2 regions of the Micromonospora sp. WMMA1363 genome follow, and region 2 is predicted to be linked to the other one. Evidence: riboswitches for the same ligand, from Rfam matches in the RefSeq annotation. Region 2 holds a riboswitch; the other holds the start of a gene.
What was found. A riboswitch is a leader RNA that binds a small molecule or an ion and turns the genes downstream of it on or off. The one in region 2 is predicted to bind cobalamin.
Positions count from the first base shown of each region.

Region 1: linked by a shared signal. The riboswitch ahead of cobN (cobaltochelatase subunit CobN) and the one ahead of QTQ03_RS08030 (ribonucleoside-diphosphate reductase subunit alpha) in region 2 are both predicted to bind cobalamin.

Region 1 covers NZ_JAUALB010000001.1:1,059,338-1,074,189, reverse strand. The annotation lists gene cbiE (precorrin-6y C5,15-methyltransferase (decarboxylating) subunit CbiE) at 1-1,172, opposite strand, end outside; gene QTQ03_RS04910 (cobalt-precorrin-5B (C(1))-methyltransferase) at 1,250-2,404, opposite strand; gene cobM (precorrin-4 C(11)-methyltransferase) at 2,404-3,282, opposite strand; gene cobI (precorrin-2 C(20)-methyltransferase) at 3,279-4,028, opposite strand; gene QTQ03_RS04895 (cobyrinic acid a,c-diamide synthase CobB) at 4,025-5,389, opposite strand; gene cobO (cob(I)yrinic acid a,c-diamide adenosyltransferase) at 5,494-6,105, opposite strand; partial or broken gene QTQ03_RS04885 (VWA domain-containing protein) at 6,192-8,545, opposite strand; gene cobN (cobaltochelatase subunit CobN) at 8,626-12,294, opposite strand; cobalamin riboswitch at 12,664-12,794, opposite strand; gene QTQ03_RS04875 (hypothetical protein) at 13,065-13,406, opposite strand; gene QTQ03_RS04870 (MFS transporter) at 13,676-14,852, opposite strand, start outside.
Region 2 covers NZ_JAUALB010000001.1:1,746,666-1,761,517, reverse strand. The annotation lists partial or broken gene QTQ03_RS08070 (IucA/IucC family protein) at 1-684, opposite strand, end outside; gene QTQ03_RS08065 (GNAT family N-acetyltransferase) at 681-1,250, opposite strand; gene QTQ03_RS08060 (lysine N(6)-hydroxylase/L-ornithine N(5)-oxygenase family protein) at 1,247-2,539, opposite strand; gene QTQ03_RS08055 (pyridoxal phosphate-dependent decarboxylase family protein) at 2,562-4,118, opposite strand; gene QTQ03_RS08050 (MFS transporter) at 4,198-5,439, opposite strand; gene QTQ03_RS08045 (siderophore-interacting protein) at 5,439-6,149, opposite strand; gene QTQ03_RS08040 (GNAT family N-acetyltransferase) at 6,304-6,870, shown strand; gene QTQ03_RS08035 (ribonucleotide-diphosphate reductase subunit beta) at 6,993-8,045, opposite strand; gene QTQ03_RS08030 (ribonucleoside-diphosphate reductase subunit alpha) at 8,042-10,426, opposite strand; cobalamin riboswitch at 10,560-10,774, opposite strand; gene QTQ03_RS08025 (nucleotidyltransferase family protein) at 10,883-11,509, opposite strand; gene QTQ03_RS08020 (XdhC family protein) at 11,512-12,624, opposite strand; gene QTQ03_RS08015 (xanthine dehydrogenase family protein molybdopterin-binding subunit) at 12,786-14,852, opposite strand, start outside.

The DNA of each region.
Region 1 (14,852 bases), 690 kb from region 2:
TCCCGCAGCAGGTTCCGGGCCGGGACTATCCGGTCCAGCGCGGCGAGCGCGACGACGATCCGCGGCGGGCGAAGCGCCGCGACAGCCGCGAGCACCTCGCTGCCGCCGCCGCCGACGAAGACCGCGTCCGGTTCGGGCAGCCCGGCCAGGGCGTCCGGGGCGGAGCCGGGCACCAGCCGCACCTCGACGCCGTGTCGGGCGGCGTTGGCCCGGACCAGCGCCACCGCCGCCGGATCCCGCTCGATCGCCACGACCGCGGCACCGAGCAGCGCGCACTCGACGCCGACCGAACCGCTGCCCGCGCCAACATCCCAGACCAGTCGGCCCAGCCGGGGACGCAACCGGGCCACCACGAGAGCGCGCGCCTCCGCCTTCGTGACCATGGAATCGCGGTGCGCGTACGCGCTCTCGGGCAACGCCCACCCGCCGGTCGGCGCGGCGGCCGGCTGGTTGTCGGCCCGCGCCGCGTCCACCCTCGCGTGCGGCCCGCCGGCGGCGATGCTGAGCAGGACGTGCGGGTCGGCCCAGGCGCGGGCGCCGCCCTCCTCCGGCGTCGTCCAGGTGATCCGTTCGGCGTCGGTGCCCAGGTGCTCGGCCACCACCAGCGTGCGCGGCCAGCCGACCAGACCGGCGGCGAGTTCGGCGGCGCCCGCACCCGGAGCGGTCAACACGGCGACGAGTGGTAGCGCCCGACAGGCGTTGAGCGCCGCCCGCGGATCCCGCCCGTGGGCGGTGACCACAGCCGCGCCGTCCCAGGGCAGGCCGACTCGGCCGAACGCGGCCGCCACGCTGGACACCGCTGGCAGCACCCGCACCGGAAGGCCAGCCACCCGCAGCCGCCGCACGATCCCGAAGAACCCCGGATCGGCACTGGCCAGCACCACGGCCGGGGTGCCCGCCGCAACCGCGGTCCCGAGCCGGTCGAGGGCGGGGGCCACTGCACCGAGGAGCAGCGTCTCCACTCCGGGCGGCACCGGCGTCGCGGCCAGGTGCCGAGCCGCGCCGACCACGAGTCCCGCGCGCGACAGGGCGGCGGCGAGCCCAGGATGCGGCGGGTTGCCAGCGGCGTCCACCCCGACCACGGTCACGGCCGCGTCGGAGGCCACGGCACGTTCCGGTGCGGGCGTCGCGGCCGATCCGACGGGGTGCGGCTCCGGTTCGACCCCGCGCACCACCGGGCCGCTGTCAGCGACCGGCACGCTCCGGTCAGCGCCGGCGGCGGGCACGCCGTGACGTCCACCGGCGGCGGTCACGCCACCCACCGCCCGGAGGAGGCGACGACCCGGGATCCGGCGAAGTCCACCAGGGCCACGTCGACGGCGACCGCGTCCCCGGCGAACCGCCGCAGCACCGCCCGGACCCGGTGACAGAGCAGGTCACCGGCGGCACCGAGCAGACCGGCGGCCTCCCACAGCTCGTACGCGTGCCGGCCGGTGTTGGCCGTACTGACCGCGGCGACCAGGCGCTCGTTCCCACCGGCCTCGGCGGTGACCGCCCCGAGCAGCGACAGGTCCACCTTCGAGCGGGTGTAGTGGGTCATCAGCACCCCCGCGGCGAGCTTGGCCAGCTTGCCGGCCATGCCCACGAAGACCACCCCGGTCAGGCCGTCCGCCACCGCCGCGGTGACCGCCGCGCCCGTGAAGTCGCCGACCTCCACGAAGCACACCTCGGGCAACGTCGGCAGCAGCGTCCGTGCGGCCCGCTCGGTCCGACCCCCCGTGCACAGCACCACCGTCCGCTCGCCCTGGGCCGCCGTCACCCGCACCGCCTGCACGACGCTCGCCCGCCAGGAAGCGGTGGAGAAGGGGCGGACGATCCCGGTCGTGCCGAGGATGGAGATGCCGCCGAGGATGCCGAGCCGGCGATTGGTGGTCCGGCGCGCCATGATCTCGCCGCCGGGCACGCTGATCACCACACGGACGCCGACCGTTGCCACATCGACCACCTCGCCGACCGCCTCTCCGATCATCCGGCGCGGAGTGTCGTTGATCGCCGGGCCGCCGACCGGCAGTCCCAGCCCCGGCTTCGTCACGGTGCCGACCCCGGGCCCGCCCTCCAGCGCCAGACCGGGGACCTCACACCAGGCCACGGTGGCGGTCAGTTCCGCACCGTGCGTGACGTCCGGGTCGTCACCGGCGTCCTTGACCACCACCGCCTCGGCCTGTGCCGGCCGGACAACCGCGTCCAGGTCGCAGCGGGCCACCGGGAAGCGCACCCGCCGGCCGGCCGGCAGCCCGATCTCCACCTCCACCGCCGGCACACCGGTGACCAGCGCGGTCAGCGCGGCCTTCGCCGCCGCCGCCGCGCAGGCGCCGGTGGTCCAGCCGGTGCGCAGCGCGGTCGGCCGGACCTTCGCGGTGCGCGGAAGGTCCGGTTCCCGCAACGGTGGCAGGTGGTCAGCCATCACGTCGCCCCGCCCCCGCCGCGCACCTCGCCGTCCGCATCGAACGCGTCGGCGGCGGCCGGCGGCGCGACGCCCCCGGCGCGGGACCGACGCAGTGCGGCCCGGGCAGCCGGCTCGGCCCGGCGGTAGGTGTGGAAGTGCCCGGGGTGGTACAGATGCGAGCGGGTACCGGACGCGGCCAGGGCCGGCCCGACCAAGAAGAGCGTGTGCTTCCACAGGCGGCGTTCCTTGACCGTGGCGGCCAGCGTGCCGACGGTGCAGCGCACCACCACCTCGTCCGGCCAGGTCGCCTGATACGCGACGACCGCCGGGGTGTCCGCCGGATACCCTCCAGCCAGCAGCTCGGCCTGCACCTGCGAGGAGCGGGCGGCGGAGAGGAACAGCGCCATCGTGGTGCCGTGCCGGGCGAACTCGCGGACCCGCTCACCCGGCGGCATCGGCGTCCGCCCACCCTCCAGTCGGGTGAGGATCACCGACTGGGCGACCTCAGGGATGGTCAGCTCCCGGCCGACAAGCGCGGCGACTGCGGTGAACGCGGAGACGCCGGGTACCACCTCCACCGCCAGGCCGAGCGCCCGGCACAGGTCGAGCTGTTCCTGCATCGCCCCCCACAGGGCCGGGTCCCCGGAGTGGATCCGGGCCACGGTCAGCCCCGCGTCGGCGGCCCGCCGGTACAGCGGCAACACCCCCTCGATCGGCAACTGCGAGGAGTCGACGATCTCGGCGTCCGGCCGGGCGTGGGCAAGCACGTCGGCGTGTACCAGGCTGGCCGCCCACACCACCACGTCGGCGGCGGCGATCACCCGGGCGGCGCGCAGGGTCAGCAGGTCGGCCGCGCCGGGTCCGGCGCCGACGAACCACACGGTTCCGCTGGTCACAGCTTCCCTCCCCGCTGGTCCCGGCGGGCCGGGACCAACAGCGTCGACAGGTACGGCAGGTCGTCGGCGGCCTCGGCGGCCGGCCCGACGTGCTCGCCGGGCAGGCCGAGCCCCCGGCCGAGCACCGCGTCGCCGAGCCGGCCCTGTCGGCGCAGCTCGGCGAGCAGCTCGGGGTGACGGCGCCAGCCCTTGTAGGCGACAACGGTGCCCGGACCGGACACCGCGTCGGCGAAGAGCGCCAGGCCGGCGGTGGCCGGCAGCAGCGTGAGCGGTTCCCGCCCCTCGCAGAGCGGCACGCCGCTGCGGGCCGCGAGTTCCTGCATCGCGGTGATGCCCGGGACGGTCCGGACGGTGATGTCGGCCCGCCAGGCCTGAATGGTCTGCGCCAGGTATCCGAAGGTGGAGTACACGTTGGGGTCGCCGATCGTGGCGAAGGCCATCGTCTGGGCGCCGCCGTCGACGGCGGCGACCACCGCCCGGGCGGCGCCGTCCCAGGCTCGTTCCCGGCGGGCGGTCACCCCGCCCCGATCGTCGAGGGCGAACGGCAGCCGGCGCAGTCGATCCGGCGGGACGTGCGGGGTGACGGTGGACTCGGCCCGGCCGGGAGCGGCGGCGCCGTCGGCGCCGTACCGGTCCAGCACCGGGACGAACACCAGCTCCGCCTCGCGCAGCACCCGTACCGCGCGCAGGGTGAGTAGTTCCGGGTCGCCGGGGCCCACCCCGATCCCGATCAGCGTGGCGGTCACCCGGCCGCCTCGACCAGCCGCCGGGCCACCTGGGGTCGCCCCGCCCAGTGGGTGTGCAGATAGGAGGCGTGCACCGGGCCGGAGACGAAGCCGTGCTCGGCGCCGGTCCAGCGCCACGCCGGCCGGTCGCCGTGGCCGGGGTCGGTGACCGTGCGATGGAACTCGTGGCCGCGTACCGGTTCGCCCTCGGTGTGCACCGGGGAGTCGGCGGCGGCGACGGCGTCCCGATAGCCGACGGTGAGCCGGCCGGTCATCCGGGCGGTCAGCGCGAGCCGGCCGCACATCGGCACGCCGTCCAACTCGCGCCCCAGATAAAGCAGGCCGGCGCACTCGGCCACCACCGGCCCGTCGAACGCGGCGAGGTCGGCGCGCAGCCCGGTGTTGGCGGCGAGGGCTTCGACGTGCAACTCGGGGAAACCGCCGCCGATCACGATCGCACGGGTGCCGGTCGGCAGCGCCGGGTCGCGCAGCGGGTCGAACGGGACGACAACCGCGCCGGCGGCGGCGAGCAACTCGCTCGTCTCGGCGTACCCGAAGGTGAAGGCCGGGCCGGCGGCGACCGCGACCACTGGACGCACGGCCCCCGCGGGGCCCCCAACGGCCACGGCCGGATCCCACTCCGGGGTGGTCAGCGGCGGAGCGCTGCGGGCCAGGTCGAACACACCGTCAAGGTCCACGGCGGACTCGACCAGCGCGGCCAACGCGTCGACCATGGCGATTGCCTCGGGGGCCCGCTCGGCGACCGGCACCAGTCCGAGGTGCCGGGACGGGGCGGCCACCTCGGCGACCCGGCTGATCGCGCCCAGCACCGGTACGCCGACCTCGGCGAGCGCATCGCGCAGCAGCGACTCGTGCCGGGGCGAGCCGACCCGGTTGAGGATCACCCCGCCGGTCCGCACGCCCGGATCGAACGCCCGCATCCCGAGTACCAGGGCGGCGGCGCTGCGCCCCTGCGCGGTGGTATCCAGCACCAGCAGTACGGGCGCACCGACCAACCGGGCGACGTGGGCGGTGGAGGCGAAGCCGCGACGGCCGACGGCACCGTCGTGCAGTCCCATGACCCCCTCGATCACCGCGATGTCGGCCGGCGTGGGCGCGCTCGCGGCGTGCCGCAGCAGCGGGGCGATCCGTTCCGGGCCGACCAGCCAGGGGTCGAGGTTACGACCGGGCCGGCCGGCGGCGAGCGCGTGGTAGCCGGGGTCGATGTAGTCCGGGCCGACCTTGTGCGGACTGACCGCGAGGCCTCGGCGGCGCAGCGCGGCGAGCAGCCCGGTGGCGACCGTGGTCTTGCCGTGCCCACTGGCCGGCGCGGCGACCACCACCCGGGGCAACGCCCACGGCGTAGCCGGAGCGCCGGTCACCGCGGAAGCCGGCGCGGCCGGATCCGCTCCCGCACGGGCCTGGTCCGGCGTGGTCCCGCCCGACCCGCCGGCGACTCCGGGGCTCGGAGCAAAGCCCGCGATGCTCACCACTCGATGCCTTTCTGGCCCTTCTGGCCGGTGTCCATCGGATGCTTGACCTTCGTCAGCTCGGCAACCAGGTCGGCGGCGGCGACCAGGCGCGGGTCGGCATCGCGGCCGGTGATGACGACGTGCTGGAAACCGGGACGGGTGGCGAGGGTGGCGACCACCTCGGCCACGTCCACCCAACCCCACGCCATGGGGTAGGTGAACTCGTCGAGCACGTACAGGCCGTACCGCTCGGCGGCCAGGTCACGCTGGATCTGCCGCCACCCCTCGCGGGCGTCGGCCGCATGGTCGGCCTCGCCGCCACGTTGGATCCACGACCAGCCCTCACCCATCTTGTGCCAGCTGACCGGGGCGCCCTGGCCGGTACGCGTGTGGACCTCGCCGAGCGCGCGGAAGGCGTTCTCCTCCCCCACCCGCCACTTGGCGCTCTTGACGAACTGGAACACCCCGATCGGGAGCCCTGCGGTCCACGCCCGCAACGCCAGCCCGAACGCGGCGGTCGACTTCCCCTTCATCTGCCCGGTGTGGACGATCAGTAGCGGCCGGTTCCGCCGCTGCCGGGTGGTCAACCCGTCCGCGGGCACGTGCGAGGGCTTCCCCTGCGGCATCAGACGGCGCTCCTTCCCGCCGCCGCCGTCGCGGCGATCCTGTGGTCTTGGTCCCACCGTTCTCCGCCGTCGTCCGACGCCCCGGGGCGGAACGCGCGTGATCGTGGCGACGGGGCGGTGGCGATGGTGGTGAGCGGGGTGGTGGTGACCTGGGGTAGGGGGTGGTGCGAGGCGGCCAGGTGGGTGGCGAGGCGGGCCGCCAGGTTCAGGCGGACAGGGCCCGACTCGCAGTCGACGACGACGCACGGGGCGCCCGTGGCGCGCAGCACGGTCGCCGCCCGCTCGGCCCGGTGCAACGGGTCGGCGCCGGCGGTGGCGCGGCCGTCGGTGACGACGAGGACCAGGGGACGGCGCCGCGGGTCCCGCAGGCGCTGCACGCGGAGCAGATCGGCGGCGGCGAGCAGGCCCTCCGCGAGCGGCGTTCGCCCGCCGGTGGGTAACTCGGCCAGCCGGGTCGACGCCGCGAGCACCGACGACGTGGCCGGCAGCAGGACCTGCGCGCCGGTACCCCGGAAGGCGATCACGGCGACCTTGTCCCGGCGCTGGTACGCGTCGGTGAGCAAGGCGAGCACCGCGCCCTTGACCGCGCTCATCCGCTGCCGCGCGCCCATCGAGCCGCTGGCGTCCACGACGAACAGCACCAGGTTTCCCTCGCGCCCCTCGCGGACCGCCTCCCGCACGTCCGCCGGGCGCAGCCGCAGCGGCCCACCGAGCCGTCCCCGGGCGGCCTGCTGCGGTGCGGCGGCCCGAACCGTGGCCGGCAGGTGCAGCCCCGAAGACCGGCCGGCCGGCACCCGCGCACCGGTCGTGCGCCCCTGCCCGGTCCGCGCCCGCGACCGCCGGCCGGGCACCCCCTCGCCCACTCCGGACGCGGTGAACAACCGGGCCCGCAGCCCACCCTGCGGTACGGCCACCGCTGCGCTGCTCTCGTCCGGGCACTGGCCGTCGGACCGCCCCGACCGGCGCTCCCCGGCCGGCCCGCGCCGGCGCCCGATCCCGCCGGACGGTCCACCGTCGACGCGGTCGTCGCCGATCCCCCCGCCGTCGGCGTCCCCGTCGGCATGGTCAGCCGGTACGCTCCCGGCCGACCCGCCGGGCCAGCCCGCACGGGAGAGCGGCGGTTCCCACCGGCCGCCCCGGTCAAGCTGTGGCCGACCGCCGTCCTCGGCACGGCCTTCACCCCGAGCGGACCCACCGGTACCGGGCTGGTCGTGGACACTCGACCCGCCGACGCCGGACCACCCGCCGGCGCCGACATCACCGTCGGGACGGGGACCGTCCCCGCCGGAGCCACCGGTCGGGCCCACACCGTCGGGGGGACCACCGTCCGGCCCGGGGTCGCCGTCCGGCCCGCCGGAGCTCGACCCACCGTCCTCCGGGTCATCGGGGTACTCCTCCGCGGCCCGGCGCAACGTCTCGTCGAGGCGCTTCTCGTCCAGGCCCGGGGTGTCGAACGGGTCACGGCGGCGGCGGTGTGGCAGGGCGAGCCGGGCCGCCACCCGGACGTCCTCCACACCGACCCGGTCGCGGCCCTGCCAGGCGGCGTGGGCGACGGCGGTGCGGGCGGTGACGATGTCGGCGCGCATCCCGTCCACGTCGAACGCCGCGCAGACCTCGGCGATCTGCCGCAGCGCGGCATCGGTCAGCGCTACCCGGTCGAGCCGGGCCCGGGCGTCGGCCACCCGGCGGGCGACGGCCGCATCCGGCTCGGCCCACCGGGCGGCGAAGCCGGCGGGATCGGCGTCAGCGGCGAGCCGGCGGCGGACCACCTCCACCCGCACGGCCGGGTCCCGGCTGGCCGTCACCTCGACGGTGAGCCCGAACCGGTCGAGCAGTTGCGGCCGCAGCTCCCCCTCCTCCGGGTTCATCGTGCCGACGAGCAGGAACCGGGCGGCGTGGCTGACCGAGACGCCCTCCCGCTCGACGTGGCAGCGGCCCATGGCCGCGGCGTCCAGCAACAGGTCGACCAGGTGGTCGTGGAGCAGGTTGACCTCGTCAACGTAGAGCACTCCACGGTGGGCGGCGGCGAGCAGGCCGGGCTCGTACGCGCGTACCCCCTCGGCGAGGACCCGCTCCAGATCGAGCGCGCCGACCACCCGGTCCTCGGCGGCGCCGACGGGCAACTCGACCAACGCGGCCGGGCGACGCTCCGCCGCCGGCCCGTCCGGGTGCGGACCATCCGGGCAACGGAGGTCCGGCAGGGCCGGATCGCAGCCGAATCGGCAGCCGACAACCCGGTCCACCGGCGGCAGCAGGGCAGCAAGGGCGCGGACGGCGGTGGACTTCGCGGTGCCCTTCTCGCCCCGGACGAGCACCCCGCCGATCGCCGGGCTGACCGCGTTGAGCAGCAGCGCGAGGCCCATGTCGGCCATCCCGAGGACAGCGGAGAACGGGAACACGGTCACTGCGTCGTCTCCGATCGCGACTGCGGGGCTCGCAAACCCCGCTCACTCCTCGCGCTCACCGCACCACCCACCGATCGCGACTGCGGGGCTCGCAAACCCCGCTCACTCCTCGCGCTCACCGCCGGTCCTCCAGGTCGCCCTCGCTGGCCAGGTACATCTCGCGGAGCCGGTCCAGGGTGTCCGGGTTCGGCTCGGCCCACAGACCGCGGTCGGCGGCCTCCAGGAGCCGCTCGGTGATGCCGCGCAGGGCCCACGGGTTCGACTCACCGAGGAAGTCCCGCGTCCCGCGGTCGAACAGGTACGCCTCGGCGAGGCGCTCGTACATCCAGTCGTCGACCACGCCGGCGGTGGCGTCGTAGCCGAACAGGTAGTCCACGGTGGCCGCCAGCTCGAAGGCGCCCTTGTAGCCGTGGCGGCGCATCGCGGCGATCCAGCGCGGGTTGACCACCCGGGCCCGGAACACCCGCCGGGTCTCCTCGCCGAGCGTGCGGGTACGCACGTCGTGCGGCATCGCCGAGTCACCCACGTACGCGGCCGGTGAGGCGCCGGTGAGGTGGCGGACCATCGCCACCATCCCGCCGTGGTACTGGAAGTAGTCGTCGGAGTCCACGATGTCGTGCTCGCGGGTGTCCTGGTTCTTCACCGCGACGGCGATACGCCCGAAGGAACGTTCCATGTCGACCCGTGCCTCCCGCCCGTTCAGCCCCCGCCCGTACGCGTAGCCGCCCCAGACCGCGTACACCTCGGCGAGGTCGGCGTCGCTGCGCCAGTTCCGGGCGTCGATGAGCGGCAGCAGCCCGGCCCCGTACGCCCCCGGCTTGGAGCCGAAGATGCGGGCAGTGGCCCGGCGCTCGTCACCGTGCTCGGCGACGTCCTCCGTCACGTGAGCGCGGACGAAGTTGTCGGTGGCGGGCTCCTCCAGCGCGGCCACCTGCCGCACCGCGTCGTCGATGAGCGCCACGACGTGTGGGAAGGCGTCCCGGAAGAACCCGGAGATCCGCACGCTGACGTCGATGCGGGGCCGGCCGAGCTCGGCGAGGGGCACCACCTCGACACCGGTGACCCGACGGGAGCGGTCGTCCCAGACCGGTCGGCAGCCGAGCAACGCGAGCACCTCGGCGATGTCGTCACCCTGGGTCCGCATGGCGCTGGTGCCCCAGACCGTGAGGCCCACCGATTCTGGGTATCCGCCAGTGTCCGCGAGGTACCGGGCGAGCAGCGAGTCGGCCAACGCCACCCCCACCTCCCAGGCGTTGCGACTGGGGATCGCTTTCGGGTCGACGGAGTAGAAGTTGCGCCCGGTGGGGAGCACGTTGACCAGACCACGGGTCGGCGAGCCGGACGGACCGGGCGGCACGAACCGCCCGTCGAGCGCGGCGAGCACCCGATCGATCTCGTCGGTGGTGCGGTCCAGCCGCGGCACGACTTCGGTGGCGGCGAACCGCAGCACGGCGGTCGCGTCCGGCACCGACCCGCCGGTAACCTCGGCGACGACCGCCTCGGCCGCGGCCGGGTCCCAGCCGAGCGTCTCCATCCCGAGGACGAGCCGCCGAGCCAGCGCCTCGATGAGGTCGACAGCGTCGGCGGCGGTGGCGGCCGGTCCGTCGACGATGTCGGTCAACGCCTCCGGCACGGTCACCCGCCGCCCCGGCGCGGCGAGTAACGCGGCCTCGTCCAGACCGTGGCTCGCGGCGAGCGCCTGGCGCAGGCCGGGCAGGGCACGGACGCCACCCCACACCTGTGGGGCGCGCAGCACGGCGAGCACGAGGTTGACCCGCGCCTCCCCAGTGGGCGCGGCGGCCAACACGTGCAGGCCGTCGCGAATCTGCACGTCCTTGACCTCGCACAGGTAGCCGTCGAGGTGCAGCACGAAGTCGTCGAAGTCGTCGGCGGCCGGCATCTCGGCCTGGTGCAGGTCGTGGTGCAGCTCGGCGGCCCGGACCAGCTGCCAGATCTGGCGCTGCACGGTGGGAACCTTGGTCGGGTCGAGGGCCTGCACGGTCGCGTACTCGTCCAGGAGCTGTTCCACCTTGGCCAGGTCGCCGTACGTCTCGGCGCGCGCCATCGGTGGCACGAGGTGATCGACGACGATGGCGTGGGCGCGGCGCTTGGCCTGCGTCCCCTCCCCAGGGTCGTTGACGATGAACGGATAGACCAGGGGCAGGTCGCCCAGCACCGCGTCCGGGGCGCAGTCGGCGGCCAGTCCGAGGCCCTTACCGGGCAGCCACTCCAGGGTGCCGTGCTTGCCCAGGTGCAGCACGGCGTCCGCGCCGAAGCCACCGTCCGCCGCCGGTGCCGCCAGCCACCGGTACGCGGCCAGGTAGTGGTGGCTCGGCGGCAGGTCCGGGTCGTGGTAGATGGCGACCGGGTTCTCCCCGAAGCCACGCGGCGGCTGGATCAGCAGGGCCACGTTGCCGAAGCGCAGACCGGCCAGCACGAGGTCACCGCCGTCGGTGTACAACTCGCCGGGCGGTTCACCCCAATGGTCCCGCATCGCCTCGCGCAGCTCCGCCGGCACGTCGTCGAACCAGCGCCGGTACGTCTCCCCCGGCACCCGCGCGGACGCGGTGGTGAGCTGCTCCGGGGTGAGCCACTCGACGTCGTGTCCCCCGGCGGCGATGAGTGCGTGGATGAGCTCGTCCCCGTCGTCGGGTGCCGGTGCCTCCCCCAGGTCGTACCCGGCGGCGGAGAGCGCGGCGAGCAGCCGTACCGCGCTCGCCGGCGTGTCCAGGCCGACGGCGTTGCCGACCCGGGAGTGTTTCGTCGGGTACGAGCTGAGCACGACGGCGACCCGCTTGCCGGCGTTCGGCAGCCGCCGCAGCCGGGCGTGCCGCACCGCGATGCCAGCCACCCGGGCGGCCCGTTCCAGGTCCGGCTCGTATCCCGACAGCCCGTCGGCGTCGATCTGCTTGAACGAGAACGGAACGGTGACGATTCGCCCGTCGAACTCAGGGATGGCCACCTGCATCGCCGCGTCCAGTGGGGACAGTCCGGCGTCGCTGCCGGCCCACTGCTCGCGGGTGCTGGTGAGGCAGAGCGCCTGGATCACCGGCACGTCGAGGACGGCGAGCGCACCCACGTCCCAGGCGTCCTCGTCGCCACCGCCGGCGGCGTCGGCCGCCACCGTGCCGCCGGCGGCGAGCACGGTGACCAGCAGCGCGTCGCAACGGGCGAACAGTCCCAGCGGGCCGGTGCCGGCGGCCAGCCCGCGCAGCGAGCCGCAGAAGATCGGCGACGCGTTGCCGCCGGCCGCCTCGACAGCGGCGGCGAGGGTGTCGACGAACGCGGTGTTGCCGGCCAGTGCGTGTGCCCGGTAGAAGACGATGCCCACCGTGGGCCGGTCCGGGTCGGCCGGCCGGTCACCGTGGATCCCGTACGCCGGGGTCGACGCGGGTGGGGCGAACCCCTCGCCGGTCAGCAGTACCGTGTCGGAGAGGAAGCGGGCCAGCTGGGCCAGGTTCGCCGGGCCTCCTTCGACCAGGTACGACAAGGCCTGGGTGGCCACCCCGGAGGGCACCGTGGAGGCCGCCGTCAACTCCGCGTCCGGCACGCTCTCACCGCCCAGGGCGACCGTCGGCACCCCGGAGGCGAGCACCGCGGCCAGCCCGTCGGGCCACGCCTGCCGCCCGCCGAGCAGGCGTACCACGGCCAGGTCGACGCCGTCGAGCAGGCCGGGTACGGCATCGACGGCGACCCGGGTGGGGTTGGCGAGGCGATAGTCGGCGCCGCTCGCCCGCGCGGCGAGCAGGTCGGTGTCGGCGGTGGACAGCAACAGGATGCGCACTAGAGGCTCCGGAGGGTAGCGGCCCGGTCGGCGAGCCGGCCGGGCGAAGAGCAACCGGCCGGGCCGAAGAGCAAGTGGTCAGCGGGCGCGCTACGGCGGCGCGTCACCGCAGCCGACGGTCGTCCGGCAGGCGGGACGACGCAGGCGAAGACGTCAGCGGTCGACGAGGCGAGCGGCCGGTGCGGCGGCGGGGGCTGCGGCCACGCCGGCCCGGCCGGCGGTGCGGTCAGCGCAAGCCCCGGTCCGGTGGCCGGTCGTGCGCGTGCCGGCCCACACGGACCAGGTTCGACGATCGCCGTCGATGGGGGAGACGCTATGTGTCATCGGGTCCTCCTCGGGTGTCCACGCCCTGGGGTGCACCGACGGCCGAAGTATCCTGGCTCCCGGATCGACGCTCACCCCCGGCCTTCCAACCGCGCACACCGCAGCCGTGACTCACAAGGGGGGATCGCTCCCCGGTGACAGTGGCGGGACCGCGCCGGAATCGCACCGGCTTCCTTCACTGCCGTCCGGCCGCGAATGCTGCCACACTTCCGGCGCCCCGGTCAACGCGCCCACACTGCCTGGTCAGGTCCAGCCGGCATCGGCCTGATGGCGACATCGACGAAGTAGCCATCGGCGGCATCGAGTTGCGCTCCCTGCCGGACGGATCCGGGACACGGAATGAGTCCGGGGGCGCAGGGGCGGACCCGCTGCCGCCGGCATCGCGGTTCCCGGGGCACCGGGCAGCCCGATGCCGACGGCTTCCGGGACTCTCGGCGGCTGCCCCGCTAACGGGCGCGGCGCTCCGGGTGGGCCCGGTTCCAGGCCCGCATGCGCTCCGGGTAGCCGGTCTTCGCCGCCTCGTACAGCGGCAGGGCATGCCGGTGCGCCAGCGCCGCCGCGGCCCGGGGCGACCCGGTGCGGCGACGGATCCACTCGCCGTCGTGGGCGATCGCCACCACCGTCGTATCGGTCGCCGTGGTCTCCGGCTCCAGGTAGAACTCCACCCCGGCCCGACTGGCGACGAACGCCTCCAGCGCCGCCAGGTCCTCCCGGGTGGCCTCACGGTCGAGCTTGGTCGGGATCCCGTCCCATTCCCGGCTCCGGGACCGCCGGCTGAACCAGCCCATTCCCGCCTCCTCTCCTCGGCCTGACCTCCAGTGCAGCACCGTCACCTGACAGGATGCTGTGAGGAGGATGATCGCGACCTGTACGGATCATCCCAGCGCGGCCCGGCGGCGGCGGTCGGCCGGTTGCCCCAGGCGGCGTGTTCTCCGTCCGATGCCGGACGTCACCGGCGCCCGGGATGGCCGGGATGTGCGGACCCCTTGGCTCGACCCCGGGCCGTTCCGTCAGGCAGGATCTGGTCCGCACTACCGGCGACCATCCCGGTGGTCGGTCACGAGTCCGGCGACGGCCTGATGGCGGCGGAGCGGATGTCCGCTTTCCGCCCCGCCGGCCCGCTCCCAGTCCGGCCATGCGGTTGACGAGGCGTCCCGCCGGTCGGCGGGCGGGTGGCGGGGACCAGCGCGAGGGTCGGCAGCAGCAGGATCGGCACGACGAGCAGGGCGTGCAGGGTGCCGACCCGGTCACCGAGCAGGCCGAGCAACGGGGGGCCGCCCAGGAACGCGGTGTAACCGATCACGGCGACCACGCTCACCCGGGCGGGAGCACGATCCTCCTCGTCAGCTGCCGCACTCATCCCGACCGGGAAGCCGAGGGAGGCGCCGAGTCCCCACAGGGCCACCCCGGCGACGGCCACCGGCCCGGAGCCGGCCAGGACCGCCACGCCCGCGCCGAGCACGGCAAGCAGGATCGTGCCGGCAAGCGCCCACACCCGTCCCCACCGATCCAGGGCCACCGTGCCGACGGTACGGCCGAGGGTCATACCCACCACGAACACCCCGAACACGGCGGCGCCGGCCGCCTCGCTCAGGTCGTAACCGTCGACGAACGCGACCGCGACCCAGTCGTTGGCACTGCCCTCCGCGAACGCCATCACCAGCACGAACAGGCCGATGAGCAGGGTCCGCGGCTCGCGCCACGCGGCCAGCAGCGCGCGGCGGCGGGTCGCCGGGGAGGTGGTGTCGCCGGCCGGTGTCGTGTCGCCGGCCGGCAGGAACATCCGGGTGCCGAGCAGCGTCCCGGCCACCACCACCGCCGCGATCAGTGGGAGGTGGAGGGTGACCGGCAGGCCGACCCGGGCGGCTCCGGCGCCGAGGCCCGCCCCGGCCACCGAGCCGAGGCTCCACGCGGCGTGGAACCGGGGCATGATCGTGCGACCGAGGCGTCGCTCGACGGCAGCACCCTCGATGTTCATCGCGACGTCGCAGGTGCCCGCACCGTAGCCGACGGCAAGCAGGCCGACCGCCACGCCGGCCTGTGAGCTGACCACGCCGGCGCTGACGCCGACCATCGTCAGGCCGAGCGTGAGAAGCAGGGTGGCCAGGGCTGAGGTGCGCGCGGTGCCGAGGCGCTGGCCGACCAGGCCGGCGGTGGGCATCGCCAGGATTGCCCCCGCCGACATGGCGAGCAGGAGCAGGCCGAGGCGTCCGGCGCTGAGGTCGAGCGCCTCG
Region 2 (14,852 bases):
CCGGGTCCAGGCCCAAACCGGTGAGGGTGGTGGTGAAGCGGGCGATCACGTCGGCGCCCAGCTCGGCCCGCACCAGGGTGTCGTAGTCCAGGTCGGCGGCGCAGGTGAAGGTGGTGTGGTCGCGGTGCGCGGCCAGCCAGAGCAGCCGGACCGGCGCCGCGGCCTCCGGGGCGTAGCGGTGGTACTCGTGCACCCCGAAGCCGATCCGGCCGTTGTTGGCCACGAAGCAGGGGTGGCCTTCGGTCATGCCCGTCTCGATGCTCTGGAAGTCCGCCCGGGCGAGCTCGGCGGCACCCACCGGGGTTTGCCCAGCTTGTACGCGCTACCGGCGAGAGTGGAGGTGATCTCCTCCAGGTACACCGGCAGGACCGTGTCGGTGAGGCCGAGCGTTGCGCGTAGCTCCAGGCAGAGGTCGACGGCGTCCAGCGGCAGTTCGTCGTCGTCACGGTGCCGGGTGATGCTGTCGGCGTCGATCTGCCAGTGGTCGAGGGCGAGCCGCCGGGCGGCGAATCGGTACGCGATGCTGCCGTCGTCGCTGTGCACGATCCACCGCCCGGCGTCGGCCGGCTCGGGGACGATGAGGCGCTCGTGGGCGAACTCGGCGAGGGCCTTGCGGACCAGCAGCCGGTTGGCCGCGGCCCAGGCCTCGGGGGTCAGATGGTCCACGGAATCGGTGGCCTTCACGCGGGCACCTCTCCTCGGGTCGCGGCCAGGAACTGGTCTCGGGTGCAGACGCTGAGCAGGGCGTCCTTCTCGGGCTTCCGGATCGGGCCGACGACGGTGAAGCCGACCGCGGCGTTGAGCGCGTGCACGGCGGTGTTGCGCACGTCCGGTTCCACGACGACCCGCCGGGTCGCCGGGTCCGCGAAGAGCCAGGCCAGCACGGTGGTGATCACCGCCCGGGTGAAGCCGTGCACCGGGGTTTCGGTGGGCGCGCAGAGGAAGTGCATGCCGACGTCGCCGGGGTGGGTGTCGTGCAACCCGACGAGTTCGACCCGGGCGGGGTCGTACCGCTCGGCGAGGAAGGCCGGCTCCCCGCGCCACAGCCCCAGGTACGCGTCGTGGTGCGGGTGGGCGGCGATCCGCCGGTACTCCTCGGCGACGCGCGTGACGTCCGCGTCCTGCATCAGCCAGAACGACGCCTTGGGGTGGGTGATCCAACCGTGCAGCAGCGCCGCGTCGGCGTCGGGGTCGAGGGTGCGCAGCGCGAACTCGCCGAGCCGGTCGTCGACCCGGGTGAAGACCGTCATGAGACCGCCCCCGCCGGCGTGCCGAACTCCTGGAACGCGATGTTCTTCTCGATCGGGTAGTGCTCCCGGCCGGTCAGCTCCCGGATGATCCACGAGTTGCGGTACGGGCCCATGCCCAGGTCGGGTGAGGTGATGCTGTGGGTGTGGGTGCCGGCGTTCTGGAGGAAGATCCCGCGGCCGGTGTGGTCGATGCTGTAGTTGCGGGCCACGTCGAACCGGCCGTGACCGTCCCAGCGGATCCGGTCGCGCACCGGAGTCAGGAACTCCGGAACCCGATAGTGGTAGCCGGTGGCCAGCACGAGTCCCTCGGTGTCCAGGGTGAAGTCGCGGCCCTGTTCGACCTGGCGCAGGCCCAGGTGGTAGCGACCGGCACCCGCGTCGTACGCGGCGTCGACCAGTTCGGTGTTGGTCAGTAGCCGGGTCGGCGCCGGGCCGCCGAGGCTCTTGGCGTAGAGCAGGTCGTAGATGTCGTTGATCAGGTCGGTGTTGATGCCCTTGAACAGCCCCTTCTGTTCCGATTCCAACCGGTAGCGGGTTGCTTCGGGCAGGGCGTGGAAGTAGTCCACGTAGTCCGGAGAGGTCATCTCCAGGGTGAGCTTGGTGTACTCGAGGGGGAAGAAGCGGGGCGAGCGGGTCACCCAGTTCAGCTGGTAGCCGTACGTGTCGGTGTCGGCGAGCAGGTCGTGGTAGATCTCGGCGGCGCTCTGCCCGCTGCCGACGACCGTGATGCTGCGCTTGGCCCGCAGCGTGTCGCGCTGTTCCAGGTAGCGGGAGTTGTGGATCAGGTCGCCACCGAGGCCCGCGCAGGCGTCCGGGAGGTAGGGCGGGGTGCCGGTGCCGAGCACCAGGTGCCGCGCCCGATGGCTGACCGGGCCGTCGGGCGTGTCGGCGTGCACGACGTAGCGGCCGTCGGCCTCGTCGTACTCGACGGCGGTGACGGTGTGCCGGAAGCGCAGGTTGGGCAGCCTGCCGGCGGCCCAACGGCAGTAGTCGTTGTACTCGGCGCGCAGCGGGAAGTAGCTCTCCCGGATGTAGAAGGGATAGAGCCGGCCGTTCTCCTTCAGATAGTTGAGGAAGGAGTACGGCGAGGTCGGGTCGGCGAAGGTGACCAGGTCGGCGATGAACGGCGTCTGCAACCGGGTCGATTCGAGCAGCATGCCGGGGTGCCAGTCGAAGCTGTCCTCGGCCTCCAGGAACAGCCCGTCGAGGTCGTCGATCGGTGCGGTGAGACAGGCCAGGCCGAGGTTGTACGGGCCCAGCCCGACGGCGATGAAGTCGTGGGTCGACATGTGTTTCTCCAGGCGACGGTGGTCAGCCGACCGGGCAGGTCAGCTCGGCGGTGGCCGTGGTCTGCGCGTACCAGGCGGCGTGGTCGGCGATGAGGTTGAGGACTGCGGCGATGTCGTCGATGGTGGTCTCGGGGTTGAGCAGGGTGAGCTTCAGGTAGTGGGCGCCGTCCACCTTGGTGCCGGCGACCAGGGCGGCGCCGGAGGTGGCCAGGGCGTCGCGGGCGTGCAGGTTGGCGTCGTCGACCAGGCTCGGGCCGGCGTCGGGTGGCACATGGCGGAAGACCACGGTGCTCAGCTGCGGCCGGGCCGCCACCTCGAAACGGGGATCCGTGTCCAACAGTCGCCACGCCTCGGCCGCGAGATCGACGACCCGGTCGAAGAGAGCGCCGATCGCGTCCGGCCCCATGATCCGCAGGGTGAGCCAGAGTTTGCCCGCGTCGAACCGGCGGGTGGTCTGGATGCTCTTGTCGACCTGGTTGGGGATGCCCTGTTCGACCGCGCGGACCGGGTTGAGGTAGTCGGCGTGCCAGGTCGCGTGGCGCAGCACCCGGCCGTCGCGTACCAGCAGGGCGCTCGAGCTGACCGGCTGGAAGAAGGACTTGTGGTAGTCGACGGTCACCGAGTCGGCCCGTTCGATGCCGTCGAGCAGGTGCCGGCGGGTGGGGGAGACCAGCAGTCCGCAGCCGTACGCGGCGTCGACGTGCAGCCACACCCCGGCCGCCGTGCAGATGTCGGCGATCTCCGGCAGCGGGTCGATGGTGCCGAAGTCGGTGGTGCCGGCGGTGGCCACGACGGCCATCACCACCAGGCCGTCGCGCCGGCAGCGGTCGATGGTGGTGGCCAGGTCGTCGGTGCGCATCCGACGTCCCGCGTCGGTCGGTACGGTGAGGACCGCGTCCGCGCCCAGGCCGAGCAGCTTGGCGGCCTTCTGCACGCTGAAGTGCCCGGCGACCGACGTGATGATCCGCAGCCGGGCCAGCACCTGCGGCCGGGCCGGTCGGGTGGCGGCACCGCCGACCACCCGGCGGCACGCCTCCTCCCGCGCCAACAACATCGCCTGCAGGTTCGACTGGGTTCCACCGCTGGTGAACACGCCGTCGGCGGTGGTGCCGAGGCCGATCCGCCCGGCCGTCCACTCGATCAGGTGCCGCTCCATCAGGGTGGCGCCGACGCTCTGGTCCCAGGTGTCCACGGAGGAGTTGACCGCGCTGAGCACCGCCTCACCGAGCAGCGCCGGGATCACCACCGGGCAGTTGAGGTGAGCCAGGTACCGGGGGTGGTGGAACCACACCGCGTCCCGCAGCCAGACGTCGTGCAGCTCGTCGAGGGCCGCGTCGGTGTCGCCCAGCGGCCGGTCCAGGTCGACACCGGCGATCAGGGGGGCGAGCGCGTCCGGGGTGACGCCGGTGAACGGCTGGTCCGCGTCGGCCACCCGGTCGGCGATCCGGTTGACGCCGCGGGCCAGCACGTCCCGGAAGCGCTCGACGGAACCGGCGTTGAACAGGTGGGCCCGAGCCGCGGACAAGCCGGGGTCGGCGTCGGCGGGCGCGGTGTCGCGCGGGCTACCAATCGGACTCATGCGATTTCCCAGCGGTCGTACGGACAGGAGCGCGTGGTTAGATTAGGTTAGCCTTACCTAACCTGCAAGGATGCGTGGATCACACCGTGGTCGGCACGGCGTCCCGCGCAGCGGGCTGTCCGGCCTGCCCGGACGGTAGGAACCGCCGCTGGTGGGCAAGTCCGACCACGACCCCGGCGGCGACCAGCACGACGGACGCCACGGCGACCGCGGGATAGCCGAACCGGTCGGCGGCCGCGAGGCCGAGGGAGGCGGCCACAAAGGAGCAGACCAGCCCGAACGACGACAGCATGGTGAAGTCGGTGCCGCCGGTCCCCGGCCGGGAATAGTCCATGTTGACGGTGTAGAGCACCACGTTGGCGATCGTGTACGCGGCGAGGAAGCAGCACAGCGCGGCGACGGTTCCGGCCAGCGGGGCGCGACCGTTCATCAGCGGCAGCAGCAGCATCGTCGACACCGCCAGGGCGGCTCCGCCGGCCACCAGCACGCCGCTGCGCCCGAACCGTCCGATGCCGAGGCCCGCGACCAGGCCAGCCACGATGGCGGGCACGCTGGTCACCACCCCGGTCACCACGCCGATCCGGCCCAGCGACCAGCCGGCGTCCACCAGGGCTGGCGTGATCAGGGCGTACGCCATCCCCGCGCCGACGTAGACCAGCGGCACCACGCCGAAGGTCCACCACCGGCAGCCGGGCTGGCGGAACACCGACAGCAGCGCCCGGTAGGCGACGCCGATCCGGACCACCCGGTCGGTGCGGTCCGGCTCCCGGAACCGCCACACCACCAGCAGGCCGGTCGCCGTCAGCGTGGCCAGCAGCCCGATCGCCGGCACCCAGCCGAACCGGTCGTAGACCAGCACGCACGCGCCGCCGCCGAGCAGATTGCCGAGGTAGCTCGCGGCCACCTGGATGCCGTTGCCGGTGCCCCGTTCCGACGTGGCGAGCAACCGAACGGCGACCGCGTCGGCCGCGATGTCCTGGGTTGCGGAGAAGAAGACGAACGCGGCGCAGATCGCGATGACCGCGCCGAGCTGTTCGGTCGGACGGGAGAACGGCAGCAGCGCCAGCAGGGCCAGCACCAGGGCCGCCTGGAGCACGAGCAGCCAGGAACGGTAGTGGCCGCGGTGCCGGGAGCCGTAGCGGTCCAGGACCGGCGCCCAGAGGAACTTGATCGGCCAGATCAGGCCGACGACCTGCACCAGCGCCAGGGTTTCCAGCGAGGTGCCGCCGTCACGCAGGATGGCGGTCAGGCCGACCGTGATGAAGCCGATGCCGAGATACTGGGTGACGTAGAGCGCGGTCAGGGTGCCGAGCCGGCCCATCAAAAGGCCTTCCAGTAGCCGAGCGAGGTGACCTGGCGCTTGTCGACGCCCAGGGTGCGCCGGATGTGTCGGCTGATGCTGCGGGTGCTGGCCGCCTCGCAGGCCACCCAGTAGTGGGCGGTGTCGCCGGCGGTCAGGGCGGCGCAGACCGTGTCGACCAGGTGCTGGCCACCGTCCCGGCGGGGCACCCAGGTCACCCCGTGGTGGGCCCGGGCCCGCGGTGTCAGCGCCATCTCACCCTCGTGCGCGTATTCCAGCCAGACCGTCGCGGGGATGTCGGCGCCGGCGTCGAGCAGGCTGTTGACCGCGGGTAGCGACGCCGCGTCCCCGACCAGGTAGAGGTGCCCGGGGGCGGGTTCGGGTAGCTGGAACGCGCTGCCCTGCACGGTCGCTTCGATGGTGTCGCCGACCTGTGCGGTGGTGGCCCAGCGCGCGGCGCAGCCGTCGTGGATGGCGAACTCCAGGGTGAACCGCCCGGTCTCCAGGTCCGGGTCCACCAGCGTGTACGCCCGCTGGTGGGCTCGACCGTCGTTGTCGAACCACAACCGGATCCACATCGTCGGATGGACGCCGCAGGACTCCAGCAATCCACCACCGTCGAGGCGTAGGCGCTGGTAGTGCCCGTCGACCGACTCGGTGCCCAGTACGGTCAACCGGAAGTCCCGGCCTCCCATGGCCTTGAGCACCAGGCCCTCCCAGTTCCGTTTCACGCGCCCTCCAGGTAAGGTCTGCCTTTGTTAGGGGAGGGTAGCCTAAGGTGCTCGTTCGATGGAACGTGTGTCCCGCCCGCGTCGGCGAGGCGGGGTTCGCCGATGAGCTGATCCCCATGTCGACCCGCCCCGGAGCGCGAAGGACGAGGCAACCGTGATCTACCAGCAGCAGATTCCCGTCCTCGGCGAGCTGACGCTCGTGGCGGTGGAACCCGACCGGCACGCCGAACTGCTGCACGGCTGGGTGACCCAACCCCGCAACTCGTTCTGGGGCATGGGCTCGCACGGCCTCGACGAGGTACGCGAGACCTACGCGTTCCTCGACGGGCTGGACACCCACCACGCCTACCTCATCCTGCTGGACGGCGAGCCGGTCGGCCTGTTCCAGACCTACCAACCGGAGGCGGACCCGGTGGGTGAGCGTTACCCGGTCCAGCCGGGCGACGTCGGCATGCACCTGCTGCTCAGCCCGTCCCGGCGCTACGCGTGCGGGCTCACCACGGCCGTCGGCCCCGCCCTGGTCCGCTTCCTGCTGCGCGACCCGGCCGTTCAGCGGATCGTCGTCGAGCCGGACGTCCGCAACGAGGCAGCCCTGCGCCGGTTGCGGGCCGAGGGCTTCGTGCTGGCCTCCGAGATCGACATGCCGGACAAGCGCGCGCAGTTGGCCTTCCTGACCCGCCACCGCTTCGAGACGGACCACCCGGCTGGCGTCGCCGGCTGAGCACCCGGGGGAGTGCCGCACCCTCGCCGGCACGACCGCCGGTCGCTGATCTCGGAGTAGCCAACCGGCAACCGCCCCCCGGGCGCCGCGACCTCGGCGCCCCGGGGGTGCGGGGACGGCGGTCAGAAGTCGTCGTCGAAGGTGACGCTCCCGGTGACACCGACCTGGTACGCGGAAACCCGCCGTTCGAAGAAGTTCGACAGCTCCTGTACATCCTGCAGGTCCATGAACGCGAACGGGTTGGTCGAGCCGTAGCGCGGGGCGATGCCGAGTTGGGCGAGCCGGCGGTCGGCGACGTGCTGCAGATACTCCCGCATGTCGGCCGGCGACAGCCCGGAGACGCCCTGCTCCAGGAGGTCCTCGGCGAACTGGGCCTCGCACTCGACCGCCTCGGAGAGCATCTCGGTGACCTGCCGTTCCACCTCGGCGTCGAACAGCTCGGGTTCCTCCCGCCGGACGGTGTCCACCACGTCGAAGGCGAATGCCATGTGCATGGACTCGTCGCGGAACACCCAGTTGGTGCCGGAGGCGAGCCCGTTGAGCAGACCCCGGGACCGCAGGAAGTAGACGTAGGCGAACGCGCCGTAGAAGAACAACCCCTCGATGCACGCGGCGAAGCAGATGAGGTTGAGCAGGAACGCCCGGCGGTCCTCCCGGCTCCGTAGCTCGCGCAGCTCGAAGACGGAGTCGATCCAGCGGAAGCAGAACTCGGCCTTGCGCCGGATGGAGGGGATGTTCTCGATCGCGGCGAACGCCGCGAACCGCTCCTTCTCGTCGGGCACGTAGGTGTCGAGCAGGTTCAGGTAGAACTGGACGTGCACGGCCTCCTCGAACAGCTGCCGGGACAGGTAGAGCCGACCCTCCGGGGAATTGACGTGCTGGTAGAGGTTGAGCACCAGGTTGTTGGCGACGATGGTGTCACCGGTGGCGAAGAACGCGACCAGCCGGGACACCAAATGCCGCTCGGCGGGCGAGAGCTTCGCCAGGTCGGCGAGGTCAGCGTGCAGGTCCACCTCCTCGACGGTCCAGGTGTTGCGGATGGCGTCCTTGAACCGGTCGAAGAAGTGCGGGTAGCGCATCGGCCGCAGGGTCAGGTCCATGCCGGGGTCGAGCAGCATGTGCCGCTCGCCGACGGCGGTGGAGTTCGTGGTACGGGTCTCGGGATCGGCGGTCACTGGCAGGCCTCGCAGCTCTCGGGGTTTTCCAGGGAACAGGCCAACGCCTCGGCGTCGCTCACCGCGGCGACCGGCGTGGTCGCCGGCGTGACACCGACGGTGGCCTGCTGGATGCGTGTCGCGGGACGCGAGCGCAGGTAGTAGGTGGTCTTCAGCCCGGACTTCCAGGCGTAGCGGTACATCGACGAAAGCTTGCCGATGGTCGGTGCGCCGATGAACAGGTTCAGCGACTGGGACTGGTCGACGTAGGGTGCCCGGGCGGCGGCTAGGTCGATCAGCGCCCGCTGCGGGATCTCCCACGCGGTGCGGAACAACTGCCGCGCGCCCGCTGGCAGGTCACTGATCCCCTGCACCGACCCTTCGGCGCGCTTGATCTGGTCCCGGATCTGCGGCGTCCACAGCCCACGCGCCTTGAGCTCACGGACCAGGTACGTGTTGATCTGGAGGAACTCGCCGGACATCGTCTCGCGCTTGAACAGGTTGGACACCTGCGGCTCGATGCACTCGTAGCAGCCGGCGATCGAGGCGATCGTGGCGGTCGGAGCGATCGCGACCAGCAACGAGTTACGCAGGCCGTGTGCGGCGATCGCCGCGCGCAGCGCGGCCCACCGCTCGGTCTGGGTGGGCTCGGTGCCGCACAGCTCCGGGTGCAGCTCACCCCTGGCCGCGCGGGTCTCGGCGTACGCCGGGTGCGGGCCGAAGCGCTCGGCCAGCCCGGCCGAGGCCTCCAGGGCGGTCAGGTAGATCTCTTCCTGTACGCGGGTGGACAGCTCCCGGGCCCGCGCCGAGTCGAACGGCAGGCGCAGGGTGAAGAACGCGTCCTGCAGGCCCATCAGCCCGAGCCCGACCGGCCGCCAGCGCGGGTTCGACGCCGCCGCCTGCTCGGCCGGGTAGTAGTTGATGTCGACCACCCGGTCCAGGAACACCACCGCGGTGCGGACCGTCGCCCGCAGCTTCGCCCAGTCGACGCCGTCCGCGGTGACGTGCGCCCCGAGGTTGATCGAGCCCAGGTTGCACACCGCGGTCTCGGTGTCGCTGTTGACCTCGAGGATCTCGGTGCACAGGTTGGACAGGTGGATCGTGTTGCCCGGCACGCCGGTCTGGTTGGACAGTCGGTTCGACGCGTCCTTGAACGTCATCCACCCGTTGCCGGTCTGCGCCAGGGTGCGCATCATCCGTCCGTACAGGTCCCGGGCCTTGACCGTCCGGACGGCCTTCTTCTCCGCGATCCGGTAGGCGGCGTCGAACTCCTCGCCGTACAGGTCGGGCAGTTCCGGCGCGTCCGACGGATCGATCAGGGACCAGTCGCCGTCCGCCTCGACCCGACGCATGAACTCGTCCGGGATCCAGTTGGCCAGGTTCAGGTTGTGGGTGCGCCGCGCGTCCTCACCGGTGTTGTCCCGCAGCTCCAGGAACTCCTCGATGTCCGGATGCCACGGCTCCAGGTAGACGCAGGCCGCGCCCTTGCGCCGGCCGCCCTGGTTGACCGCCGCGACGCCGGCGTCGAGGGTCTTGAGGAACGGCACGATACCGTTCGACCGGCCGTTCGTGCCGCGGATCAGCGCGCCCCGGCCGCGTACCCGCGACCAGGAGATGCCGATGCCACCGGAGAACTTCGACAGCTTGGCGACCTGGTGGTAACGCTCGTAGATCGAGTCCAGCTCGTCGCGAGGCGAGTCGACCAGGAAACACGACGACATCTGAGTGTGCCGGGTGCCCGAGTTGAACAGCGTCGGCGAGCTGGGCAGGTACGCCAGCGACGACATCAGCCGGTAGAACCCGATCGCCTCGACCGGCGTCTGTGACAACCCGCAGGCCACCCGCAGCAGCCAGTACTGCGGTGTCTCCACCACCAGCCGCGACTGCGGGTGCCGCAACAGGTACCGGTCCGCGACGGTGCGCAGTCCGAAGTACTCGAACCGAAGGTCACCGGCCGGGTCCACGGCGTCGTCCAGCTTGCGGGCGTTGCGGGCCACGAACGCGGCCGTGTCGTCGCCGATCAGTCCCAGGCCGTGCGCGTACCGGATGGACTGGCTGAAGCTCGCCACCTGCTGCCCACGGACCTCCTTGTCCACGTACGCGGCCAGCAGCCGCGCCGCCAGCCTGGAGTACTGCGGTTCCTCACCGATCAGCTCCGCCGCCGTCTGGATCGACAACGTGTCCAGCTCCGCGGTGCTCGCCCCGTCGTAGAGGCCGCTGATCGTCTTCGTCGCGACCCGCAGCGGGTCCACCTCGTCCAACTCGGCGACCCACCGCTCAACCGCCCGGACGATCTTGTTGACGTCCACCGGCTCGGTGTCGCCGTTGCGTTTGCGGACCTGCATCACCTGCCGACGCTGCTCCGGCTGATCGGCTGCGGTCTGCTCCTGCGTCGCCGTCACGTCCCCTCCTCACGCCTGTCGACGAGGTCGACGAACGCGCAGGAGACGCCACGTGGCCGTCGGACGGCGAGCCGGCCGTCACCGGTCGGCTGATGGCGTCGGCCGTCCCGCGCGGCCGCCGACCGCCGCACGCGGCGCGTGCGGCGCGCTGGCAGGTCTTCGGACTCGCGGGCGTGACCGGGTCCCGGTCGCCTACTGGCCGTCGCTTCCCGGACCGTGTGGTCCAGTGCTTGGTGACGGCGGTCGTTCCCACTCACCGCTGCGGGGCAGTCCCGGATTCGCACCGGGTTCCCTCTTGCCTCGGCCGTCCCGTGCGGGAGCGGCCGAACCAGCTGCGGGAGACACCATATATGCCGTCCCCGCCGAGCGGGAAACACCAGATGTCGCGTTGGCGTGTCAGCTTCGTCTCACCGCTCGTCGCTTCGGGACCGGATCCGGCGATGGTCGCCCGGCCCGTCACATCGGCTCTGCGCGGGGCACGTCGAGGTCCCGGCAGTCGGCGATGTCCGCGCACGGTACGACCCGGACGACTGCACGGCGCTGACGGAGGTAGTCGCGGGCGCCCCGGTCCATCGTGGCACTGGCGGCGACGCCGACCCAGTGCTCGCGCCCGAGGAGCACCGGGTGTCCCCACCGGCGTCCCCGATAGCCGGCGACGACCAGGGCGTCGGGTCGGGCGGCGGCAACCACCCGGCGCACCGCCTCGACGCCGATGTCGGGTGTGTCGACCAGGAGCACCACCACGGCCGTGACGGCAGTTGTCTCCAGTGCCGCCAGCCCCGCCCGCAGGGACGAACCCATGCCGGTCACCCATGCCGGATTTCGGACGACACCCGAGCCGACCAGCGCCGTGACGGCTTCCGCGTGTGCTCCGACCACCACGAGCACGGGAGCGCAACCGCCGGCCGCCAGCGTGTCTCGCGCGCGCAGCACCAGCGGCCGGCCTTCGTATCCCACCAGTGCCTTCGGCCCGCCGTACCGCCGTCCCGCCCCGGCGGCGAGCACCAGCCCCGCGACGGGACCCTCCGCCTCCAGCCCCGCACCCGCCGGCGAACGGATCGCACGGTGCCCCGGTTCCGGCATGGTCAGCTGACCGTGGTGCCGGTGCGTCGATGGATGGGCCCGTCCGTGTCGGTCAGTGGGCGACCGGTTCCCCCGGCGCCGGCGGTGATGACCAGCTCGGCGCAGATGGACACGGCGGTCTCCTGCGGCGTCCGGGCGCCGAGGTCCAGACCGATGGGTGCCCGAAGACGCCAGAGTTCGTGCTCGGTCAGGCCCGCCGCGGCGAGCCGGACCAGTCGCTCGCGGTGCGTGTCTCTGCTGCCCATCACACCGACGTAGCCGGCTGGTCCCCGCAGGGCCAGCGACAGCAGTTCGGTCTCGTGCCGGTCGTCGTGGCTGAGCACCACGATCGCCGTCCGCGCGTCGACGTCGACGCTGCTCAGGTGACGGTGCGGCCAGTCGCAGACCACCTGGTGCGCGTCGGGAAAGTGCGCTGCCCGCACGAACACCGGCCGGGGGTCACACACCGTCACATCGAAGCCGAGAAACCGCCCGAGCTGACTCACCGCTCGGGCGACCGGACTCATCCCGTAGACCAACATCCGGGGTGCCGGCCGGTGCCCGACACACAGGACGTCCATCGGCCGCCCACCGGTGTCGACGAGCCGCTCGACCTGCGTCCCACCGGTGGACGCCAGTGCCCGGAGCCGGTGGGCCACCATCTCGTCCACACCGGCGTCGCCCGACGATCCCCACATCCCATGCGGGTCCGCCACCACCAGCAGCACCGCCGACGGATCCGCGGGCAGCACCAGCGCCGAGGCCACCGGCTGGTTCGCCAGCAACCGGTCGAGCAGGGGCGCCACGACATCCACCGCCGCCGGCAGCACCACCACGTCGATCTCGCCGCGGCAGGCGAGGCCGACCATCGACGATCCGGCACCCTGGTGGGCATAGCGGTTCCGGTGCGCGCGACCGGACCCGATCACGTCCTGCGCCGCCGTGAACACCGCACCGTCGACGCATCCCCCGGCAACGCCACCGGCGACCTCCCCGGTGGCGGCGATGGCCATCACCGTTCCCACCGCGCACGGCGCGTCGCCCGACACCCCGACCACGGTGGCCACAGCGAAGCGAGTATCGGCCGTGCACCACCGTCGTAGGGTCGGCGCGACGTGTCTGATCTCCGCCGTCATCGGACTCCCTGCCTGCGCACGGGCGTTCGGTCAGCCGCGGGGGCCACCCGCGGCGACCGGCGACCGGGGCACCGCGGACGCGCCAGCACGATGTCACCCGACGCCGTCGCCGACCCGCCCCGCCGAATCGCGGGCCACCCGCCGACTCGTACCCGGGGTTGTCATCGGGCCGCGTCCGCCATCAGGTTCTCGACGCGGACGGGCAGCTCCCGGACCCGGATCCCGGTCGCGTGGTAGATGGCGTTGGTGATCGCGGCCGCCGCCCCGACATGGACGACCTCGCCCAGCCCCTTCAGACCGAACGCGCCGAACGACGGGTCGGGCTCGTCGACGAAGTCGACGTCGAGCGTGGGGACGTCGGCGTTGACGGGCACCTCGTAGTCGGCGAGGTTGTTGTTGAGGAACCCACCGTAGCGGGGGTCGACGATGCTCTCCTCGGTGAGTGCGGTGCCGATTCCCCAGACCAGGCCGCCCAAGGCCTGGCTGGTGGCCGTGCGGCGGCTGATCACCCGGCCGCAGTCGACGACGGACAGCATCCGGGTGACCCGCGGCCGGCGCACCCGGGCCCCGACCTGGACCTCGACGAAGTGGGCGATGTAGGAGCAGGTGACGAACGCGGGGAATTCCGGGCCCACGAAGGCGCTGCCGACGTCCGACGTCACCGCGCTCTTCCGCGCGGTGGCCGTGGCCGGCACGTCCGTCGGTTTCTGCCCCGGGGCGAAGTACTGGCCGTCCGCCTCGACCGACGGGAGGCCGGCGGCCGTCAGGAGCCCGGTCACCGGTGGCCCTGAGTTGTCGGGGCCGACCAGCCTGCCGTCCGCCAGCCGACACTCGGTGACGTCGACGGTGGCGACGGCCTCGCCGTGGGTGGCGGCGATCTGGTGTAGCCGGGCCCGGATTCCGTCGACCGCGTCCAGGACGGCGGGCACGGCGGTCGCGGTTCCCCAGGAACCGCCCGTCTCCGGCTGCGGCACGGCCCGGGTGTCACCGACGGTCACGCGGATCTGGCCAGGTGGCAGCCCCAGGGATTCGGCGGCGGCCAGCGCGACCACGGTGCGCAGTCCCTGGCCCATCTCGTGTCCGCTGACCGTGACATCCGCGGTGCCGTCGTCGTGCAGCCGCACCCGCGAGGCGGCGGCGGAGGCCAGGCAGGGATAGGAGCCCGCGGCCATGCCCCAGCCGACGAGGCTGCCGTCGTCGGAGCGCATCGACCCGGGTGTCGGGTCGCGCCGGGACCACCCGAACCGGTCGGCGCCCCGCTCGAGGCACTGCAGGAGACGCCGTGAGGAGAACGGTTTGCCGGTCACCGGGTCGACGGCGGTGTCGTGGCGTCTGCGTAGCTCGACGGGGTCGACGCGTAGCCGCGCCGCGAGTTCGTCCAGCGCGCTCTCCACCGCGAACATGGTCGCCATCTCCATCGGCGCGCGCATGTAGCCGGGCGTCTGTGTGTCGAGGCGCACCAGGCTGGTCGTGCTGCGGAAATTCGGGATGGCGTACATGCGTGAGGAGGTTTCCGCCCCCCAGAACGGCATCAGGTCGTGGCGTGAGGTCTGCGCGTGGATGTCGTGCACCAGGGTGGTGATCGTGCCGTCGTCCTGCGCGCCGAGCCGGATGCGGTGCCGGGTCGCCGGACGGAAGTGCACACTGTGGAACACGTCCGCCCTCGGCACGACAAGCTTCACCGGCCGTCCGACCCGCCGCGCGGCGACGGCGGCGAGCACCGTGTTGAACGTCTGATTGGTGCGCTGACCGAAACCTCCACCGAGGGACGGCGAGACGGTCTGGACCAGCTCCATCGGCATCCCGAGCTGATTCGCCAGCGCATGCCGCACGCGCCCGGCCGCCTGGGTGCCCTCCTGGATGAGGAGCGTCCCATCCCGCCACTGTGCGACGGTGGACAACAGCTCCAGAGCGTTGTGGTGCTGTGCCGGGGTGACGTAGGTGGCGTCGACCACGACCGGCGCCTGGTCGAGTAGCCGATCGCCCGCGCCGATCTCCACCGCCGGGAACGCGGGCACCTCCTGCGCCTGGTCGACCGATTCGGCAGCCGGGTCGTCGAGTTCGACGGTGAACGGGTCAACCTCGTAGCGGGCGGTCACCAGCGCCGCGGCGTCCGCCGCGGCCTCGAGGGTCTCGGCCACGACGAGCGCGATCGGTTGACCGCGGTAGGCCACGACGGGGTCCTGCATCGGCTGGGAGCTTTCGTTCGCGCTCCCCGCGCCGTAGGC